Regions from separate parts of the Paenibacillus sp. 37 genome, predicted to be linked through region 3. Evidence: riboswitches for the same ligand, from Rfam matches in the RefSeq annotation. Region 3 holds a riboswitch; each other region holds the start of a gene.
What was found. Region 3 has a riboswitch for thiamine pyrophosphate ahead of thiC (phosphomethylpyrimidine synthase ThiC). Riboswitches for the same ligand answer to the same signal wherever they lie in the genome.

Region 1: linked by a shared signal. The riboswitch ahead of F0220_RS02510 (ABC transporter substrate-binding protein) and the one ahead of thiC (phosphomethylpyrimidine synthase ThiC) in region 3 are both predicted to bind thiamine pyrophosphate.
Region 2: linked by a shared signal. The riboswitch ahead of tenA (thiaminase II) and the one ahead of thiC (phosphomethylpyrimidine synthase ThiC) in region 3 are both predicted to bind thiamine pyrophosphate.

Annotation. Positions count from the first base shown of each region.
Region 1 is NZ_CP043761.1:513,040-518,034, reverse strand. It holds gene F0220_RS02520 (DUF2798 domain-containing protein) at 73-573, opposite strand; gene F0220_RS02515 (phospholipase D-like domain-containing protein) at 753-2,153, opposite strand; TPP riboswitch at 2,588-2,700, shown strand; gene F0220_RS02510 (ABC transporter substrate-binding protein) at 2,908-3,948, shown strand; gene F0220_RS02505 (MTH1187 family thiamine-binding protein) at 4,173-4,463, shown strand; gene F0220_RS02500 (ABC transporter permease) at 4,463-4,995, shown strand, end outside.
Region 2 is NZ_CP043761.1:3,734,751-3,739,745, reverse strand. It holds gene F0220_RS32510 (hypothetical protein) at 1-70, opposite strand, end outside; gene F0220_RS16015 (nucleotidyltransferase domain-containing protein) at 272-1,354, opposite strand; gene F0220_RS16010 (CD3324 family protein) at 1,511-1,777, opposite strand; gene tenA (thiaminase II) at 2,110-2,772, opposite strand; TPP riboswitch at 2,885-2,982, opposite strand; gene F0220_RS16000 (endo-1,4-beta-xylanase) at 3,190-4,995, opposite strand, start outside.
Region 3 is NZ_CP043761.1:760,090-765,084, reverse strand. It holds gene F0220_RS03575 (hypothetical protein) at 1-442, shown strand, start outside; gene thiC (phosphomethylpyrimidine synthase ThiC) at 804-2,588, opposite strand; TPP riboswitch at 3,011-3,124, opposite strand; gene F0220_RS03565 (IclR family transcriptional regulator) at 3,272-4,015, opposite strand; gene F0220_RS03560 (alpha/beta hydrolase) at 4,375-4,995, shown strand, end outside.

The sequences.
Region 1 (4,995 bases), 250 kb from region 3:
TTTCATTACAGGTGAGAATACGATCTATTCATTTGCACAAGATTGCCCAGGAAATACTTTAAGCCATCGGAATTACACACTTTTGTTAACAGCAGGCATTACAGGCCCGTTGCCCTTGATGAATTTACCGAATACATATCGTACGAGCGGCCCCAGAATAATTAATTGATAGGGAAGCGCGAGGCTGAAATTACGAGTAATTGTATGAAGGTACGTACCAAGTAAGGATACCCCAATTAATTGGTCCGCAAGATACGCTGAAATCATTCCGTACAAGGACATGATCAGAACCATGCCAAGTACCATGAAAAATGACATGACCAGCACACCAAGGATCTTGTTGGACTTGTCAAAAGGTAAGGAAAATGCAATTTTTCTCGCTACTGGGCCAACAATGAAGGACTCCACCAGAAAAGCGATGACAAAACACAATATGAATTGAAACAGTATTTCAAGCGGGGACATCTTGCCGAGTAGCCCACTGTGCCATAGATTGAAGAACATCATGACCAAGACCATTCCTGTACACATCATTAATCCGAAAAAAATTTGTTCCTTCTTGCTTGTTGGCAATTCTCTCATCCTCTCTGTTTACCTTCGTAATTATAGAGATGAGTAAACCCTCCACATAAGTGAACATTCCGTGAACAAATCTGATTTTCTTCCCGTGTGATGAATTGCAGGTTGACGCGAGAAACGCAAGTTTCGATGAAGCGGAGAAAAATTCAACCTCAATAGAATGCAGTTTTTATCTACAACATAAATTTCCAGAGAAAAGACAGTTTGGATAACGCTGTGATTGCCATTCGTTTGAAAACAGAGCCTTTCTGATTCGTAGATTCTGCTGGATGCTCACCTTTAACCGCAAGTGTACTATGTGCACGTTTGATATCCATAGCCTCTGTTAGTTGGTCGGCGAATGCAGAACCAGAAATGACCACAGCAGATTCAGTATTGAGGAAGGCAGATCTGGGATCAAAATTATACGAACCAACCATGCTGAGGTAATCATCCATGACAAATGATTTGCCGTGTATGGAATAAGGGCCTTCGTATTCATATATGGCCAGACTGGTATCAAGCAACCGTTTTTTAGAGCTTAAGTATCCCGCGAAAGCCAAAGGGTTAGGGGTCTGTTGGATTGAATTCGTCAGCATGACCCATTCTGTTTCTGGATTCATCGACAGATGTACGGCTTTCTCCATTTTCTTGGTAGGAATGGCATATGGCGTCTGAAGGTACACTTTCGACTTTGCTTGATTGGCGAAATGAACAAATGTTCTCCACATGATCGGGTCTTTATACAGCCTTTTAATTGGATTGTGAATGAAAGCAACGTGGTCGGAATGAAGCGCTCCTCGAACCCATTCCTTTGGCAACACTTTAACAAAAGGATCGTTCTGAGCCTGAGCTTTTTGATATAACTCAGCTAGTTGAGAAAGCTCTTTTAGCCCCTTTGCATGATGCTGACGTTTTGCATGTTTTTCTGGTTTGGTGAATGGATGGTTCCATAACTGATCTATATATTGTTTCATTTCAACAACCGTGCTGTTCGTATTATCGTTTGTATTGTAAACAAGGACATCCCGATCGAATACATAGTCTTTTGGGGGTTGCGATGCCATGTATTTATCACCAATATTTTGGCCGCCAATAATGCCATATGTGTTGTCGACAAGAAGGATCTTGTCATGCATACGGTTATGCCATGTCCATGGCATAAATAGGTGGAGTGGTTCATAATATCTTAATTCCACATTGGGGTGAGCTGCAATGGCATCTGGAATATTACGCAACTCTCCGCGCATGCTGTGAAAAATCCCGTCTAAAATGATTCGAACATGAACACCCCGATCAGCTGCATCGAATAACGCAGCAAAAAAGAGTTGAGATGTTTTTCCTTTTTGGATGGAGTAATACGCCAGGTCGATGCTTGTTTTCGCCTCTCGAATGGTCTGGATTCTCACCTGACCCGATTGAAAGCCGTCCTCCAGGAGCATTACGCGATCTGTTGTACTTCCTTCTGTTAACGTTTTTTGCATATCCGTATTTTCAATAGTCGATGGAGACGGAACCAAAAATAAAAGGTAAGCCGTGAAAAAAACGTAGACACTATAGGACAAAATAATTGCGATTATGGTTTTAAGGATCATTCAGTACTCCCCCACTTGTATGTAAAAGTATTTATTTGTATAGCAGTACTATCTCCTTTTGTATCTAAATTATGTTGTTTAAATTACTCAAGCTGCACCGCTCAAGGTCAAACGAGCAAAAGCTGATCACTGAAATAGGGAAAGCAGCCCTTATGCGACGAGATATCAAACATCGGATTTGATCTAAGTATTTGTTGGGAGCCCTCCAGATCTTCAGCACTTAGGCTATGACCCACTATCCGGTGCTTTTACACTCAGCCAGATTTCCTTATATGATTCGCAATGATAATTATTGAAAATAACACATCTAAACAGGCTGATATACATCTGTATAAAGGCCTGTTTGATAAGTTCATATCTGTCCCCATCCAGTTCCTGACTGGACACGAATGGGCCTCTGGCCTATAATTACACCTAGTAATGCCCGTAACTTCATAGTTTCCCAGGGGAGTCGGAATTGGCCGGCTGAGAGTGTATCCCACCAAGATACTAACCCTTAGACCTGATCTGGATCATGCCAGCGTAGGAATCGGAGTATATCGAAATGGCACAGCCCTCTGGCTGAACGCCACCTCTCTAACGCCTGCACGCGTCCCGGATTACGGGACGCTTTTTTTGTTTTATTTATCGAAACAAAAATAAGTCATCCAGATCCAACTGGTATAAATCTGTCGATTTATGCAAGATGATTGGATATGAAGCCAAGGAGTACCCCGTGCCAATCGGCCGGACATACCGAAGGAGAGAATCACAGATGAAATGGCGTAAAACAATGGGACTGTTGCTCTTATGTGTACTACTGGTGACCGTGGCCGCATGTGGCGGTAAAGAAGCTGCCCCGGCAGAACAGAACGGCAACACGAATACGGAGAGCAGCAACGAAGGTGACAACGCAGCCCTCAAGGATATTAAAGTCGTACTCGACTGGACACCAAATACGAATCATACCGGCTTATATGCAGCTGTAGATCAAGGTTTTTATAAGGCCGAAGGCTTGAATGTGGAGATTGTCCAGCCAGGTGCCGGCGGCGCAGATACGATGGTTGCCTCGAATGAAGTGCCTTTTGGCGTAAGTTATCAGGAAAGTGTAACTCAAGCCCGTACACAAGGTGTTCCACTCGTCTCCATCGCAGCAGTTATTCAGCATAATACATCCGGGTTCGCTGCTCCGGCGGATCGGAATATCAAGTCACCGAAAGATTTTGAAGGGAAAACCTATGGCGGTTGGGGTTCGCCTGTGGAAGAAGCCGTGATGCAATCCATTATGGAAGGCGACGGAGCCGATGTATCCAAAGTAAAAAACATTAACATGGGTGACGCTGACTTTTTCACCGCAGTGAAACGGGATATTGATTTCGCGTGGATTTTCTACGCCTGGACGGGGATTGAAGCTGAACTGCGCGGAGAACCGATCGACATGTTATATGTGAAGGATTATTCAGATGCACTGGATTACTACACGCCTGTTCTCGTAACAAACGAGCAGACGATTCAGAACGACCCTGAGTTGGTGAAAGCATTCCTGAAAGCCACTTCAGAAGGATATCAATACGCAATTGATCATCCCGAAGACGCAGCGAATATTCTGATCAAGGCCGTCCCGGATCTGGATAAAGACTTGGTCCTGGCAAGCCAGAAATGGCTTAGTCCAAAGTACACGGATGACGCCCCGCGCTGGGGAGAACAGAAACAGGAAGTATGGCAGAACTACACCGACTGGATGTTTAGCAAAAAACTGCTGGATGAACAGGTCGACGTGAGCAAAGCATATACGAACGCGTTTTTACCCCAATAAAATATCTCATATAAAACGAACTTAATATTTACACGAGGACGGAGAGGACAGAAATAACGTGAAAAAGCGAAGCGGTCGCCTTTATCACCGGATTTTCCCTTTAGAGAAAGGGAATCAAAAAAATCTGGGGATAACAGCGATTGGAAGGTTATTCTGTCATCGAAGTGGCAAGTGTAACCGTCATTAGTTCATTTTATATATCACGAAAGGAGCCGTGATCTCTCATGGCAAGCACACTACTTAGCATTCAGGTTATTCCGAAAACGCCTAATGGCGAGAACTCATATCCTTATGTAGATCGCGCCATTGAAGTTATTCAGCAATCTGGCCTGAAATATCAGGTGAACCCGCTCGACACCACGATGGAGGGGGAACTGGAGGAACTGCTGGAGGTTGTCCGCAAAATGCACGAAGTACTCGTCGAGGCTGGCAGCCCAAGCATCATCTCCCAGATCAAAATCGCCCATAGCCCTACTGGCTTCAGCATGGATACCCTGACGGAGAAGTACCGCTAATGAATGCCTATTTCAAAAGTGTATGGCCGCCCATTGTGGCGGTTATTCTCTTTATAGCGATATGGCAGGGAGCTGTCTCCCTGTTCCATATTGAAAAATGGATGCTGCCAGCACCGTCTGATATCGCCCGCGAAGCGGCATCCCAGGCTGATCGGCTTGGCATGCACGCTTCCGCAACCATTCAGTTAACGCTTATCGGATTCGCCGCCGGCACAGCGGTTGGATTACTGATCGCGATGGTGCTGCATTTGGTTCCTTTTCTCAAGTCAGCCCTGTATCCATTACTTATTCTTAGTCAAAATATTCCGACCATCGCGCTCGCGCCGCTCCTGTTAATCTGGTTCGGATTCGGGCTGTTGCCCAAGCTGATTACCATCATCCTCGTCTGCTTCTTCCCCGTTGCAGTGGCAGCCATGGACGGCTTGACCCGTACAGATGCAGCGATGATGAACTATATGCGCATGGCTGGTGCGAAACGTCATCATATCTTCTGGAAGCTGGAGCTTCCCCATGCGCTGCCATCCGTGTTCTC
Region 2 (4,995 bases), 3.0 Mb from region 3:
TCACGCCAGTAGCCAGCATAGAAACGATTAAAGCTGCACTGATGGCTGTCGAAATTTTCTTCTTGACCATAACCATACCTCCGATATCTATTATGTTGTAATAAGCGGCTCAAGAATATGACGAGCCGAGTGTGGCTAGATATTACAATATTTCACTTTTTTTGTCGGGTAATCTACGTGGTGATTGTATTATAAACGTACTGACAATCATTGTAAAAGGATTTTTTCCTTGTGTTCAATTCCCGGACTTATTACTAGCTGGAACGTAAGGTCATTGATTCATATAATGGGCATATAGTTGCTCAAAGGTTGTATAACGTTCGACTTCTCTGCCGACCTTATCATACTCTTCTAGATATTCATCCATCACTTCAAGGAGCTTCTCTTTCATAACTGGTAAATTGCTTGCATCAAAGTATTGCATAAGTTCATATTTCTTGGTGCCTTTCTCCGTGGCCATTTCATCAAGATACTCATGTGCTCCAAAGGCCGAAAGAAAGACGTAGGAAGCATCGTTCGTTGTAACACTGTTCAAAATTTTATTGCGGTAGTTGCACCACAGTTCTTCGTATGTTCCTCCAAGATTATCAAAGGTCGGAACCGGTTTAACAATGAAGTTATCACACATCGTGCTATGTAACCTCGTAACGCTATTCAACATATTAAAAGATGTTTTTCGAATATCTTCAATGGTATGAGCTTCGATGATTGACATGCATAAGGATTCGAGATCATCCGGAACATAACGAAACGAACGTATCTCTTCCAAATATCGCTTGATCCCTCGTTTAATGCACGTGTTATTCATACTCACCAAGGCATTGACTAGATTGTACAGAACCCCAGCAGATGCATATCGCACTGAACCGATATCTTCACCAAGCATCGTATTGCTGTATGCTTGCTTAGCCAGATCGATCCATTTATTTGCCCGATTAAGACACGCTTCTCCTATCGGATTCGCAAGTGCATCAAGAGCTTTTTGCTGGAACTCGTTCAATTTTTCCAAATCCTCAGGCGTTGCATAGTAGAGTATTTTTAGGTCGGTTAGGCTGGATACGTTGGAACTCTCCAAGGTGGATTGCTCTTGTATTCTTGAATCCCATGGCGTGCAATAGATATCATATCCAACGTCATCCAAGATGAAGCAATCGGATATTTCCCATCCCTTTTCTGTATTATTTATGATAACTAAATCAAGATCGCTCTTCTCGTGAAAGTCACCGGTGCTAAATGAACCAGTAAGCCCAATAATGGCGATATCCTCTAGAAAATCTCTTTTTACGCGTTCAATCACCATGTTAATGAGCAGTTCATTTTTGTCCAGCAGCTTCTTCTTTATGATTTCGTTCATTCGTTACACCTCTTTGTATGATCCGGCCGTCCTTCATCACAACAACCTTAACTTGAGTCTATCGATTTAGAGGTGCGGTTACTATGTATAAGTTGATTTAAGTCATCTTTGCACAAAATCCGCTAAACCGTCGAAATGACGAGATAGCGGATTTCATTAGTTCTTTGTATAGACTATTTTCTTTATGCTTTCGCAGGACAAGAAATACCGACCCGCCAACTCCTCTATCCTGACTCCATTGCAGAATAAGGATTTGATCTCAGCGTTTCGAGCAGAGACCCTACTCTTGCTCTCTGTTTTCTCGCCCCATTTTAGGTGCGCCTCTTTGGGTTTTGGGATATAAACCAATTCCCCTTGAACGTATTCTTGAATGATCCGTAACAATTCTTCCGGAAAAATAGACTCGGCTTTTGAATATTTCATGGGCCTCACTCCTTATTTAATAGATCAATAAGGTGCAAAGCCAGTTAGTAGAATATTACGATTCGTCGTTGGCAATGTGATTATTCCCGGGCTCTATGCAAAGCATTGCCATATCCTTCACTGGCTTTGCATAGAGCCGTGCATGTAAGAACCCTACCCCGATTGTTTTCAATAGCCTCACCTCCATAGAAAATAGATAGTTGCTATTTGCTTATTATATCAGGGCTTGTTGTTGAAATGTTTAATCATCTCTTTTTGGGCTGACACGTTCTGATTATTCGCTGTACTCATCTTGATTAGCTGCTCTCTAATTGAATTAACTAACATTGAACTCAAGGCTCCAGCCCCCATGACATCTCCCAAAAATCAAGCTCAAAACGACTGCACATCACGAAAATATCCTCCATCCGTTGGTACGTTCCCTCGCTACAGCCTTCTAATAGTTTATCCGTTAACGTCACAAGGGATTGATTGCTGTTGTTGTATTCAGAGGAAGCATATCCTGTGATCCACTCTCCGTAAAAAGGATGCTCAGCTGCACCTGGTTTTTGAGCAAGGACTTGACCAATCTCTGCATAACTCCATGAGCAGGCCAGAATGGATACAAGTACTTCTGCTATGCCACCCGCATGGGAAACAGAGAGCATATAGTTAGTGTAAGCTGCATTTTTCAGTGCAGGTTTTACCTGAAAAACATGATCCTCTGTAATTCCTAATCGCTCCATATAAGAACGATGAATTTTCATTTCGCCATTCAAGATGTTATCTACGTTTTTACTAAAAAACTGCATCAATTTGGGATCGTGCGACTTGACGATACCTAGTGCAAATACACGGGCATAATCATACAGGTACAAGTAGTCTTGCAGCAAATAATAACGAAATTGTTCGACCGGTAAGGAACCATCTCCGATTCCTTTAACAAAGGGATGCTCGAGACATTCCTTCCACACGGGCTGTGCTGCCTGATACAGTCTCTCTGAAATAGTCAACATATGTTCCTCCAATTCATAATGTACGTATTTAAAAACAAAAAAACGAAACATCCTATGGATGTTTCGCAGACAAATACACTAAAACAAGGGGGTTCGCATGAGCTACCCAAGTCAGCGTTTCATCGTTGCATCCCTACGTTGGCATTATCCAAATCAGGTAAGGTCGGTTTAACACCCTCTCAGCCGGTTAAGGCTCCCTCGCAAACGGTTGTATGTAGTTGATAACTTTCTTATCCCCATAAAAGAGAAAATAACATCCATTTAGTATATCAAGGGCTGTTAAATATAGTCAAGGCAGATTGTATCGCCCCTTATCACCCTTCGGTGACTTATGTAAACGATGAAAACCATCACAACAATGGTTGAGTTTTAGCCACTGTTATGATGGTTTCTATTCTTGCAATTACTGCCGATGGTTTAATGCCCGAGTTTGTTCTTTCCAACAAAAGTGATTATTCCGTACTGGGAAGTGTTTCTCCAGCTCTCATTGGTCATATCATTCCACTTGGCTACGTTCTGCTTACCTCCGCCCTGGTTGTCATTAATTTGAAGCTCGAAACCGAGAACATTTCCTGCTTTGGGTGTCAGTGAATGTAATTGGATTCTGGCTTCTACGAGATATCCTTGATTTGTTTTCTTCACAGCACTTACAAGGCGTCCGGGTGAGGCCCCCCCTGCAAAGGTTCCCACATTGTCTGCACTGATTCTGAACTGGGCATCATCATATTGAAAATACGGTGTGCGCTGGTGATTCTCGTCCAGGAAAATCTCAACCGAATCCTGATCCCATGGGTTAATGCTGTCTGTAATGATGTTTGGATCAGTGACGTCGATCAGCAGGTATAGATACTCACCTGACCACATTGCGCGAGCCACTGCCTCTGCACCTTCGCTCTGGTTCAACCGTTTTACTTCAAATGGTACAGCCTTATTCCATAGGGCGTCTTTCTTCCCATCAATCTGAACAATCCCTTGCACAGCTTGTGCTGATTTGGGCATAGGAGCAAGTTGAATCACGCCGTATTTGCTTGTATCTTGCTCCTGTGATTGTGTTCGATCATTCCAGTACAGTGGATTATAAGGTTGTGTCCCACTTGCACCGCCATCAGTCACACGGATATCCAAGCCGGCTTCATATTCTGATCCGACTTGGATACCACCCCATGGAATGGACAATTCAACCTGATATCCGGCTTTTGTCTCACGTACACGATATGAACGTTGCTCCGCGCCCTCAGCTTTACCCGACCGCTTAATGATTACGTGTCGGTCATCTGCTTCATATGAGGTGGTCTTGCCATTATTGAGATCAACAAAGAGTTCTACTCTGTCATTCACGTCTGCCTTCGCATCCTGAACATCCACAAGGATATATAGGTTACTTTGATCCCATAAGGTGCGGAAACTAGCTGATCCTGAAGAATCACCCTTCAGTGGAGTAGACACCGCTTTGTTCCAGAGCGGATCTTGTGACTGTTTTTTGATATCCGGTTTACCCGAAAGTGAGACGGCTCTCTGTGTCAACACAGGCAAGCTGGATTCATCCACGAGTCCCCAGTATGCTTTTTTGGCCTTCAGGGCTGAATCAAACAGCATAGCCTGGTTGTTGTAAGACTTCTCATCTTGGAGTCCCCATAAGGTAACTGAAGAAATGTGATCTTTGTGTTTTTTGTACAAATCCAACAGTTCCTTATATCGATACGCCTGCTTTACCGCAACTTCATCGGACATCTCTTCACCAAATGGAATTCCGCTATCCACATCCAGTTCCGTGATCTGAATATCCAATCCAAGTTCGGCGAACATGTTGATCGTTTTTTCAATTTCCTTGATGGGCGGGGATTCCAGGTTATAGTGGGATTGCAAACCCACACCATCAATGAGCCCTTTCTCTTTCAGTCGTTTGACCAACCGATACATATGCTCTCTTTTCTCAGGGATTTCCGTGAAGTATTCGTTGTAGTATAATTTGGCATCCGGATCGGCTGCACGGGCGAATTCATAGGTTTTCTCAATGTAATCCGGACCGATTAGTTCATAAAAGGGACTTTTACGTAAACCGTTGGCATCACCATTGCTATCCGCAATCGCCTCGTTTACCACATCCCAGGCATAGATCTTACCTTTGTATCGGGTCATGACGGTTTCAACGTAATCCTGAATCCGGGCAAGTATTAATTCTCGACTCGCAGGGTTACCCTGAGGATCCTTGAACATCCACTC
Region 3 (4,995 bases):
GTTTATGGTTGCATTAACAGGAAAGTGGAAATCAATGCCTTTTTGGCGCTTATCTGATGCTTATGGCGCTTCTTTTGATAAAGAAATTTGGAGAACAGTTCCAGGTTCTGGGTATTATGAAGATAAAGTCAAGTATAGCGGAAACTCTACGTTTACAACTTTAGGAAGTGGACGTAATTTCTCATATACTGGTGAGAATGGTGTTGGATTCAATGCTGATCTCAAAGGGGGCATTATTATAACAGAACAGGTTGCCTCTGCCGTCTTTACAATAGAACATAAAAAGCAAGGAAATCAAAGTGGTCTATCTCAAATACAATCCAATTACTACCACATTAAAGGTACGGGCAGTGTAGGATTGAGTTTTGGAGCTCTAGAGGTTAGCTTCTCAGGCTCTGCTGATAATGATTCCAGAGGTACACTTAAAAATTTTAATTATTAATAAAGTCTTTGTTAAATATGTTTATGTAATAAAAGGTAGAATAAATTTAAATTCACAAAAGAGAACGATATAACAATCGTTCTCTTTTACACATTTCACTCAAAAAGAGAGGTGAATAAATTAATGCGATTTTTATATATTCTTATCTTGTTCCTAGTCGGTATGGGTTCTTCCGCACTTCTACATGCTAGTAATCTTAAACTTTCTGATGGCGTGCTGTTTGTCATCGCAGGTATCCTATTTCAGATTTGGCGTAAGTTGGATTGAATCCAAGAGTTACGGTGAAGCGGGTTTGGCCTTGTCCAAACTTTAATCAATATTTATAATTTAAAGCTTCAAAAACCTTCATCACTTGGCTTCCTTAGGAGCGTGTCCGATATTCCTCGGCCTTTTCCCGCATCCCGGCAGCTACAGCCTCATTCTCGGACAATCCTTTATCAGCGGCAAAGGCACGAATGTCCTGCGTAATGCGCATGCTACAGAACTTTGGTCCGCACATGGAGCAGAAATGAGCTTCTTTGGCCCCTTCTGCTGGCAGAGTCTCATCATGGTAGGACAACGCACGTTCAGGGTCCAGTGACAGGTTGAACTGGTCACGCCAACGGAACTCGAACCGCGCTTTGGACAATGCGTCATCGCGGCGTTGAGCACGTGGATGGCCTTTCGCCAGATCGGCGGCATGAGCTGCGATCTTGTAGGCGATAACCCCTTCGCGCACATCGTCCTTGTTGGGCAGGCCCAAATGTTCTTTTGGCGTAACATAACAGAGCATCGACGTGCCGAACCAGCCAATCATGGCTGCCCCAATGGCAGACGTGATGTGATCATATCCTGGCGCAATGTCGGTCGTTAGCGGCCCCAGTGTGTAGAAAGGTGCTTCTTTACAGATCTCCATCTGTAGATCCACATTCTCTTTGATCTTGTGCATCGGCACATGACCCGGGCCTTCGATCATCACCTGCACATCATGCTTCCATGCGATCTGCGTCAGTTCCCCGAGCGTAGCCAGTTCTGCCATCTGAGCTTCGTCATTGGCATCGTAGATACTGCCTGGACGAAGTCCATCTCCCAGCGAAAACGCCACATCATACCTTTTCATAATCTCGCAGATTTCTTCAAAATGAGTGTACAAAAAATTCTCCTGATGATGCGCCAGACACCATGCTGCCATAATGGACCCGCCCCGGGACACAATGCCTGTCATCCGTTTGGCCGTCATCGGGATATAACGCAGCAGTACACCTGCATGAATCGTAAAGTAGTCCACGCCTTGCTCTGCCTGCTCTATGAGTGTGTCACGGTACAACTCCCAGGTCAGCGCCTCCGCTTCGCCATTCACCTTCTCCAGCGCTTGATACAGCGGTACCGTACCAATCGGCACAGGAGAATTACGAATGATCCATTCCCGGGTCGTATGAATGTTTTTGCCTGTGGACAGATCCATCACGGTATCCGATCCCCAGCGTACTGCCCAAGTCATCTTCTCCACCTCTTCCTCGATGGAAGAGGATACGGCAGAGTTCCCTATGTTGGCATTGATCTTCACGTGAAAATGACGACCGATCAACATCGGCTCACTCTCCGGGTGATTGATGTTGGATGGCAGAATGGCCCGTCCACTCGCCAGCTCCTGACGTACAAATTCCGGTTCCACGCCCTCACGAATGGCGGCGAATTCCATCTCTGCCGTAATGACTCCCTGTCTCGCGTAGTGCATCTGGGTCACACAGCGTCCTGGCTGTGCCCGCAGCGGTTTGCCACGTAATCCGGGGTACTCTTCGGCGCCGGCTCTCTTCCCTCCGGGCTTCAGTCCGTTATCCTCCGGTTTAACCGTACGGCCCCGATAAGCTTCAACATCGCCGCGCTCTGTGATCCAACGGGTGCGCAGGGCTGGCAGACCTGCACGGATATCCGCATGAAATGCGGGATCGGTCATGGGGCCGCTCGTATCGTAGACACGCAGCGGTTCGTTATGCTCCACCCCTTGGGGAGTATTCGTGTCATGAAGGGCTATCTCACGCTCCGGTACAGCAATGTCCGACCGTGAGCCCTGAATGTAGACTTTGCGGCTGCCCGGAAAGGGCTGAACCCGTCCGGCCGCTCCTGTTTCTTTTTCCACCTGCTGACCGTTATGTTCCTGTTCCATCGCTTGTTGTCCCGTTTGATTTCCTGTACTCATGTTCGATTGTCTCCTCCTCAGTGTTCATCGCTTGTTTGGTTGGTATCGTCATTAGCTCGCTTACGTACCTGTCCCAAATCATGCGCAATGCAGAGAAGAAAGAGCGATCCTACGCCAGACCAGAGGGAGACATTATTCATGTACAGTTAACGACAGAACGGAGGCTACCACAGATCATGGATCTATGGTGACTTCTCTCTCATCATCCAAGCCCACTTTCGCAGGTTATTGAAAAAGAAGTCGATGGAGTACGTGCTATATCGCCCGTTCACTGTATATAAAAAAGCCGGTCCCCGAAGGAACCGACTTTTATGTCCATCACCAATAATGCACCTTCATGCGGCTCCTAAACGGAGCCCTACAAGGGTCACATCATATGGTGGTTGTGGTCATATCGCCGATTACTTCCCTACGCTGGTATGATCCAGATCAGGTGCAAAGGGTCCGGAATCTCATGCGATTCCGTCTCAGTCCGGACAATTCGGACTCCCCCAGTAACGTTAAAAGTTGCGGCATACATAAGCCGCCGTTCATATTCAATGAAGCTGACCCCGATGGGCAGTCCATTACAGAGTAGCGCAACCGGAACATAAAAACAACCTTTATATTCCAGAACACCAACTCAATTTGGAAAAAAACTTACATCAGCATCAGGATAACATGAGCCCCATCTGCGTAGCAGCATCCTTCAACACAGGTGCGTATTCATGCAATGTCTCCTGCGAAAGTCGGCTGACAGGCCCTGAGACCGAGAGAGCAGCTGCAATATTGCCTCGGCGATCCATAATCGGTACAGATACCGCGGCAGCTCCCGGCTCACGCTCCTCATAACTCGTCGCATATCCGTTATCCCGGATATCTCCCATTTGCGCCAAATACACCGCGGGATCAATAAACACCGGCCATTCCGGCCCGTTCATCAGTTCTTCACGATCCTCGTCCGTGGCAAACGCCATCAAAACTTTGCTGGAAGCGCCCACAGACAGCGGGAGTCTAACACCCACTGGAGCGACTCGGCGGATCGCCTGATCACTTTGCACAGCTTGAATCCGTATCCTTTCACTCCCATCACGCAAGTACAGACTTACCGTCTCCCCCAATCGATCTCTCAGTCGCTCCATCGCAGGCAGCAGCAGAATAGCGGGATCATCACTGCGGGACATATGAGCTGACAGCTCCCAGATTCGGATGCCAAGTCGGTACTTCTCTGTTGCTGCATCGCGGATCACGAACCCTCGATCCTCCAGCGTAGCCATCAAACGGTGCACTGTACTTTTGTGCAGGCCAATCTGGCTGGCAATTTCGGTGAGTCCCAGATCACTGCGTGTGGTAAAACATAATAATATATCCAGCGCCCGTTCCACAGCCCGGACGGTTAACTTTCGATCTTCCATGGCATAATGCCCTCCTCATGTTTCATCACATGAAACTTGGTTACATAAATTATATGAGAAACGGTCTCATCTGTAAACCAAAAAGAGCCAAAATTAAAATAGGCCAACGTGTAAATTTTTCCTTTTTATAAGACTTAATCCCCTGTAATTTACACACTAAGGTAATGTTACCCATATATCTTAAGAACTATATAACAATTGCGTAACAAATGCCCTCAATCAATTGACTTTGACTATATTGGAACATACGATAAAGATATATTACATTAAGATATCGCTCTGAAGCAGGCTCTGAAATCGACGCAATTCTCTTTTCATGTCGTTGTTATCTTCAACTGAACTTCAAAGGAGGGGCATTCATGTATCCAACATCCCAGAGCGAAGCCCCGCTGCAAACAAAAGTGTCCGATCTGCCCTCTTCCCTATCACCGAGGCTGATTCGGTTCAAACATATTATCGTAGCGCTGCTGCTCTCCGTTGTATTTTTTCTACTGTTTTGTTTTATTGCACTGCATGGTTATATCGCATGGGTATTATCCAATCCTACTGTAGCGCCGGTCTTCTCCAATCCGATGCAAGCCAAGAACATGAAGTACGAAGACATCACGTTCCCGGCAGCAGATGGCAGCCGGACGATGCAGGGATGGTATATACCTGCTGACAATGCTGCAAGCAAAACGATTATTTTCAGTCACGGCTATGGTGCCAATCGTGAAGAAACATGGGTTCCCATGTATGACCTGGCACACTATGCTCATCAACTTGGGTTCAACGTGGTCATGTTCGATTATGGCTTCGCCTCACAGGTGAACAAAGCTGTAGCAACAGGTGGCAAAGCTGAGTCACAGCAATTGCTCGGTGCGATCCAGTTCGCCAAGCAACGTGGTGCGCAGGAACTGGTTGTCTGGGGCTTCTCGATGGGTGCCGGTACAGCGTTACAAACCGGACTGATTACGAAGGAAGTGGATGCAATGATTCTG